2 regions of the Paenibacillus sp. SN-8-1 genome follow, and region 2 is predicted to be linked to the other one. Evidence: predicted binding sites of a transcription regulator. Region 2 holds the regulator's gene; the other holds the start of a gene.
The links. Region 2 encodes NrdR, which represses ribonucleotide reductase genes. Its sites were predicted from a motif close to AACACNATATATNGTGTT; they were not measured.
Positions count from the first base shown of each region.

Region 1 (3,760 bases), 260 kb from region 2:
CCTCATTCGCCTGGGCTGTCTTGGCGATTTCGGCCTGGTCGTATTTCTCTGGATCAAAGACGAAAAGGAAGGACATCGTCTCGGGTTCCGTATTTGTCCGTTCGATAAACCCCCAATAATAAGGGCGGCCGGTAAGCTCCTTATCGGCCCCGGGCGACAGCTTGACCATCACGTGATAAGGAGACTGTTCGATCACATTACATTCCATACTCTCCAGGTAGGTTAAGACATATTTCTGGATCTGTTCTGTCGTCATCGTCATTCTCGGATCAACCTCCAAAGAGCTGCTCTAAGTTACCTTCGTTCTTGTCTATGAGAGAGTCATCCATTTCGATTTCCTGTTTGATGGAATCCAAAGAGTTTCCTAGGGACTCAACCTGTTTCTTCAGATCAGCTTCGCTTTCTGATTCAAGCATAATCTTGTACAGGCTCTTTTCCAGGGAATGATTCTTCTCAAAACGTTCCAGGATTACATCCAGACTGCCAATTACAGTCTCAAACATATTGATCTTCTCATGCAGCAGATTCAGAATATGTTCTTCAATCGTCCCGTTCGTTGATAAATTATAGATTTTCACATCATTCTGCTGTCCCAGCCTGTGAACCCGTCCAATTCGCTGCTCTACACGCATCGGATTCCAAGGCAGATCGAAATTAATCATGTTATGACAGAACTGAAGATTAATACCCTCGCCCCCAGCCTCTGTAGCAATCATGACCTGGGCGCGGCCGCGGAACAAATCCATCATCCAGTCCTTCTTGCCGCGGTTCATCCCGCCACGGTACGGAACGGCAGTCAGACCATGGTCACGGAAGTAGTTAAGCAAATACTCCTGGGTAGCCCGGTATTCCGTGAAGACGATCACCTTCTCATTCATTTCCCGAATGAGCTCTATCGTTTTCTCAGCCTTTGTATTTTCTTTAATTGCTTTAATCGCGTGCACCAGTTCCCAAATTTGATCTCTGACCGGTGAATCGGGAGCCAGCTTCTTGGACAAATTGACGAGGGTGACGAATACGGCATCCCGGCTGCTGCATACTTCTCTCTGTAAGGTAACAAGTGAGAGCATACTGCTGAAATTTCCGCCGGAAGCTTGGTATTGGTTTTTGACAAAAGAGGTTACTCCGTCATAGAGCGCCTTCTCGTCCGGAGACAGCTCAAGAGGGACGTTGCGTACCACTCGTTTGGTGAAATTCAATTGGCCCTCGCCGCGGCGATTACGAATCATAACCTTGGAGAGCTCATTCTTGAGCTGATCTTCATTCTTGGCCACACGCTTATCCACCACAAAATTAGCCGAGAAGTCACCCTGCCTGCCGAGCTGGCCCGGCTTAAGCAGGTTGATGAGATTGAACAGCTCGTCCAAATCATTTTGTACCGGTGTTGCGGTAAGCAGCAGACAGTATTTTTTACGGAGCTTCAGCATGAACTGATAGTTAGTCGTCTTCTTGTTCTTGAGCTTATGCGCTTCATCGACAATAACCAGGTCATATTCCTGTCCTAGCAGAATCTCCCGGTGTGGATCGCGCTTGGCGGTATCCATTGAAGCGACCACAATGTCAGAGCTCCAGGAATGAACCTTCTTCTGGGCAGTGGCCGATATTCCGAATTTGGAATTCAGCTCTCTAACCCACTGGAGAACAAGTGAGGCGGGGACCAGGATAAGTACCTTGCGAACAAGTCCGCGAATTAAATATTCTTTGAGAATAAGTCCTGCTTCGATGGTCTTGCCGAGTCCGACCTCATCTGCCAGAATGGCACGACCACGCATTTCAAATAATACCTTCTTAGCCGTGTCCGTCTGGTGAGGAAGGGGTTCGAGCCCATGCAGATGCTTCAAACACTGCATTTCCTCAAATTCTGTTACGAGCCCGGCTTCCTCCGACTGGATGGCCAGAGAGAACAAGTTCCAGTTATCCCATGGACCGCCTTTGTCCAGTCTGGCTTCCAGCTGTTCAAACCATGTTCGGTCAAACTCGATCTTTGCAAGAAGATCAGAATCGGGTTGTATTGTCATAAGGCTCGTGTCTTCCTTTCTCAGATGCTGATTCTGGATCATATAACGTTAGAGATAAGTTCTATCTATGAACAATTCATATTTAACAGCAGATGTAGGGATAGTATGGACGAAATTAGGCTTGTTCATAACTGGATACAATCAGAGATAAACACAAGGTTATTGAAGAAAGAAGCGGTCAGGCTGCAGAACGAGAGTGAGGAATATGACGAAAATCACAATCGTTCGATATGTTGTATAGTATGATGGTGATTATGCACAATATGTTGTGGTATGTACATATTTGGGTAGAGAAGTTATATGAGTTCTCATTAAGTTTCTAGGGGGTCATTCTTCATGAATACGCAGAATCGCAATCGGCTTGAAGGCTTGAGTGAAAAAATATTTTTGGATCGTTATGCATGGAAGAACGCCGATCCAAGACAAGCGAAGATCGGGGATACGGTCCTTGTGCTGACCAAGGATGATCCTAAATTCCCCACCAAGGAAGTCGGCGAGATCATTGTCAAAGAAGGTAACATTGTAACCGTCAAGACACGCGGCGGCGAAACGGTGAATACAGATGTAGAGCAACTTACTCTAAATATAGAAAAGACACCTGAAGAGATGTGGGACCGTCTGGCTAAAGCCATGGCTTCAGTGGAAGCCACTCCCGAGCTTCAGGAGGAATGGGAAAGCAAGTTCCGCTTCATTCTTGATGATTGGAAGCTTGTTCCGGGCGGTAGAATCGCAGCCGGAGCCGGTGCCAGCGAGGAACTTACCCTGTTCAACTGCTACGTTATTCCTTCTCCCAAAGACAGCCGGGGGGGAATCATGGAGACCCTGTCTGAAATGACAGAGATTATGGCTCGGGGCGGCGGCGTGGGTATTAACCTCAGCTCCCTCAGACCGAGAAGAGCGGTAGTTAAAGGGGTTAACGGATCTTCCAGCGGGGCGGTCTCCTGGGGAGGTTTGTTCAGCTATACTACTGGATTGATTGAGCAGGGAGGCAGCCGCCGCGGAGCGCTTATGCTGATGATCAATGACTGGCATCCGGATGTTCTGGATTTCATCACCGTGAAGCAGACAATGGGTCAGGTTACGAATGCGAATTTATCCGTTTGCATCAGCAATGCCTTCATGCAGGCGGTTAAGCAGGATCTGAACTGGGAGCTTGTTTTCCCGGATACGACGGATACTCGCTATAACGAAGACTGGGATGGAAATCTGGATACCTGGAAGGCAGGGGGCGGAAAGGTTATCCATTATCGTACGGTAAAAGCCCGTGAGATTTGGCAAATTATTATGGAATCCGCATGGAAATCAGCGGAGCCTGGTGTCGTATTTATGGAATACTACAATCAAATGTCGAACAGTTGGTACTTTAATCCGATTATTTGTACGAACCCGTGCGGTGAACAAGGGCTTCCCGGTTGGGGGGTATGTAATCTATCCGCACTGAATCTGTCTAAATTTTATGATGAGTCAAGTGGGGACGTAGCTTGGGACGAGCTAGCCCAGGCCACCCGCTATTCGGTGCGGTTCCTGGACAATGTGATTAATAAGACGCCGTACCATTTTATAGAGAATGAGCAAAATCAGAAGAACGAGCGCCGGGTGGGACTTGGAACCATGGGTCTCGCCGAGTTAATGATCAAGCTGAAGATCCGCTATGGAAGTGCGGAATCCTTGGAGTTCCTGGATCGGTTGTATGGCTTCATTGCCAGAGAATCCTATCTCGCCTCAGCGGATATTGCCGAGGA
Region 1 is NZ_CP194782.1:3,173,310-3,177,069, reverse strand. It holds gene ACRRNK_RS15335 (YqhG family protein) at 1-262, opposite strand, end outside; gene ACRRNK_RS15330 (DEAD/DEAH box helicase) at 270-2,018, opposite strand; gene ACRRNK_RS15325 (adenosylcobalamin-dependent ribonucleoside-diphosphate reductase) at 2,355-3,760, shown strand, end outside.
Region 1: the regulator NrdR is predicted to act here: its motif matches at 2,274-2,291, upstream of ACRRNK_RS15325 (adenosylcobalamin-dependent ribonucleoside-diphosphate reductase).

Region 2 (3,760 bases):
AATGAATATCGGACTGACCGGTGGAATTGCAACCGGGAAAAGTACGGTCTCGCAAATGCTTGTGAAGCGGGGGGCGCTGCTGATTGATGCGGACGTGGTGGCAAGAGAAGTTATGCTGCCTGGGCATCCTGTACTCGAAGCCGTTATCGCTCACTTCGGACAAGCTGTGCTTCTTCCGGACGGAACTCTGGACCGGAAGAAGCTGGGGGAGCATATTTTTACACATAAAGAGGAGAGAAAGGTTCTTGAAAGTATTACCCATCCTGCCATACGTGCAGAAATGCGCCGACGTGCTGCGGCTTATGAAGATGAGTATCCGAATCGTCTCGTCGTCTCGGATATTCCGCTTCTCTATGAGACGGGGCAGGAGTCTTCTTTCGAGGAAGTCATGGTTGTCTATATTCCGCCGGGTATGCAGCTGGTCCGGTTAATGAATAGAAATGGATTGACTGAGGAAGAAGCTTCAGCCCGAATCTCGGCTCAAATGGATATCGAAGAGAAACGGAAGCTGGCAGATGTCGTCATTGACAACAGCATGGGGCTAGAGTATACCGAACGGCAGATTGATGAATTCTGGCTCCGTAAAGGATTACTATGAAGTGGCTGCGTAAGAAGAGGGTGCTGCTTTTATTGTTTCTTGGGTTCACGGTGCTTGTATTCTTCAACAGTGGATGGCTGACGCTATTCTATCCCATTCACTACAAAGATGAAATTCGGACATATGCCAAAGAGAATCAGATAGATCCATTCATGATTGCTGCCATCATCCGTGTAGAGACGAATTATAAAGCTAATCAGGAGTCGCACAAAGGGGCGCTTGGGGTTATGCAAATTATGCCGGACACGGCCCAGTGGGTTATCGACAAAGCTAAATTTGAGGATGTCTCACTGGAAAGCCTGAAGGAAGAGCCGGATAAAAATATTCAGATCGGAAGCCGATACTTAAAGTTCCTCTACGATCAATTTAACGGTAATCAGATCGCTGTCATTGCGGCTTATAACGCCGGGCCAACGAAAGTAAAGAGCTGGCTGAAGAGTGGAAAGTGGGATGGACGGCTTGAAACCTCCAAAGACATTCCTTTCGGGGAGACCCGGCATTATGTGCAGCGGGTTGCTCATTATTATGAGCAGTACGTGAGTATTTACAAGAATTTCTAGATGGCTGGCTTATAGCAGAAAAGAGCACCCGGGCAGGTTCCCCTGCCCGAATGCTCATCTTAAGAAAATACACTATTGGCGGAATTGTCCAGCCAGTTGTTGTTCAGCAAGAGTAACTAGACGTTTAGTAATTGTACCCCCGATTGAACCGTTCTCATAAGAAGTCAGGTTACCTGCATAACCGTCTTGTGGAAAAGAAATACCCAGTTCTTGAGCAACTTCGTATTTCATTTGTTCGAGAGCTCCGGAAGCTTGTCTTACAACCAGATTATTGCTGCTGCTGTTGTTGTTTTGAGCCATTGTTGTTCACCTCCCTCCGGTTGGTACAACTATTATGTCTCGTGATCTGAAATCTCATTACTGCAATCAGCATGAATTTTATGGGAATCTTAGAGAAGAAGGAAGTGATGATTTGAAGTGTCCTTATTGCGATTATTTGGGGACGAAGGTGCTGGATTCGAGGCCTGCCAATGATAATCGCTCTATTCGCCGCAGAAGAGAATGCGAGCAGTGCAGCCGGCGCTTCACTACATTCGAGATGGTGGAAGAAACACCGCTGATTGTAGTCAAGAAAGGTGGAAGCCGGGAAGAGTTCAGCAGGGAGAAGATGCTGCGCGGTTTGATTCGTGCTTGTGAGAAGCGTCCTGTCTCTGTCGAGCAGCTTGAGACCATGGTGTCGGAAGTAGAGAGATCACTCCGTCACACGGCAATTGCTGAAGTGGAGAGCCGTTATATTGGTGAGCTTGTGATGGAACAGCTCTATCCTGTGGATGAAGTGGCTTATGTCCGTTTTGCGTCGGTGTACCGGCAGTTCAAAGACATCAATATGTTCATGAAGGAGCTTAAGAGTCTGTTATCCAAGAATACAGTGGTGGACGACTAAGAGATCCTGGAGCCTTTGCCGGTCTGTAATATCAGTCGGAAGCAATAATTAAGTCTTCTGTTGTGTCAAGGAGCTGGATAGATAGGCATGTTTCCAATAAAGGTATAACAAAAAAGCAATTGAAGGGGAAACCCTCAATTGCTTTTTGTTTTGATATTCTAATTAAATTAGTTGTTGCTCAGCAATTCTTCATTGCGCTCAATCAAGCTCTTGCGCTGAAGTGCATTATCCAGGGACCGGTATGGATCCTCAGGTGTATTGAACGTATAGTCAATCAATTTCTCAATCGTTGTTGTAGCGATATGGATACGAGTGTCACTGGATGCATAGTAGATGAACACATCGTTATTCTCGTTCACTACAGCCCCGTTGCAGAAAATTACGTTCGACACATCACCAACACGCTCATCATCGTAAGGAGCAATAAAGTGCCCGCCTGGCTTAGCGATAATCTTCGTTGGATCTTCCAAGCTTGTTGCAAAGGTATACAGGACATAACGTAAGCCCGCAGCTGTATTCCGAACACCGTGAGCAATATGAATCCAGCCTTTGTCTGTCTTGATTGGAGCTGGACCTTGACCGTTCTTCACTTCGTACACCGTATGATATCTGCGCTCATCGATAATATCTTCTTGATCAATTACCGGATTCAGAATGTCATCACACAGCCCGAATGCAATACCACCACCGGAACCTGTGGAGATGAAGCCATCCTGTGGACGAGTGTAGAACGCATATTTACCATTTACAAACTCAGGGTGGAGCACAACATTACGCTGCTGAGGAGACTTAGTCTGGATGTTTGGCAGACGCTCCCAAGTCTTGAGGTCTTGAGTTCTAACAAAGCCGGCCTGGGCTACAGCGCTCGAGGTGTCAAATGGGGCCGCCTCCGGATCTTTGCTCTCAGAGCAGTAAATGCCATAGATCCAACCGTCTTCATGAAGAACCAGACGCATATCGTACATGTTCGTCTCTGCTGCATCGATATCCTCCCATGTCAGCGGAGTATCAATAAAGCGGAAGTTATCAATTCCGTTATCGCTTACAGCCAGAGCGAAGATGGATTTACGGTCAAGGCCTTCAGTTCTGACAACCAGGTAGTATTTACCTTCAAAGTAAATAGCGCCCGGATTGAGTGTAGCGTTGATTCCGAGTCTTTCCATGAAATGGGGATTAGTCTCTGCATTCAGGTCAAATCTCCAATGCACAGGCACATGATGACGGGTAATTACAGGATACTTGTAACGGTCGTATACGCCGTTGTAGAACTCCTCGTTGAGTTCATTTTTGCGTGTGATCAACTGTTCTTGTTTGGCAAGAACCTCTTTATATTTGGGATGTATCATTTTATTAGTTCACCCTTTCCATAATTTCAAGACAGAATCGGCCGTTATGATATGGACATTTCCATGCCCCGTTAATTTCTCTTGGTGTTGGTGTGCCATCCGGCTCGATGGACCAGTACCATTCTCCGCCGTTACGCTTATCAATCAGATTGTTCTTGATATAAGCCCAGAGGTTATCAGCGAGCTCCAGGAATCTTGGATCCTGGGTCCGCTCATAGGCATTGTAGAAGCCGACAATAGCTTCCGCCTGTACCCACCATACACGAGTCTTATCCAGATGATCATGTTCTTGTTCATTCATCATAGAACCGTCTTCTAGCATGGCATGATCCGCGATGTTATAGGCGATATCAATGACCATTTGAATATATTC
Region 2 is NZ_CP194782.1:3,432,225-3,435,984, reverse strand. It holds gene coaE (dephospho-CoA kinase) at 2-598, shown strand; gene ACRRNK_RS16785 (lytic transglycosylase domain-containing protein) at 595-1,158, shown strand; gene ACRRNK_RS16780 (alpha/beta-type small acid-soluble spore protein) at 1,231-1,458, opposite strand; gene nrdR (transcriptional regulator NrdR) at 1,571-2,041, shown strand; gene ACRRNK_RS16770 (glycoside hydrolase family 130 protein) at 2,209-3,387, opposite strand; gene ACRRNK_RS16765 (AGE family epimerase/isomerase) at 3,392-3,760, opposite strand, start outside.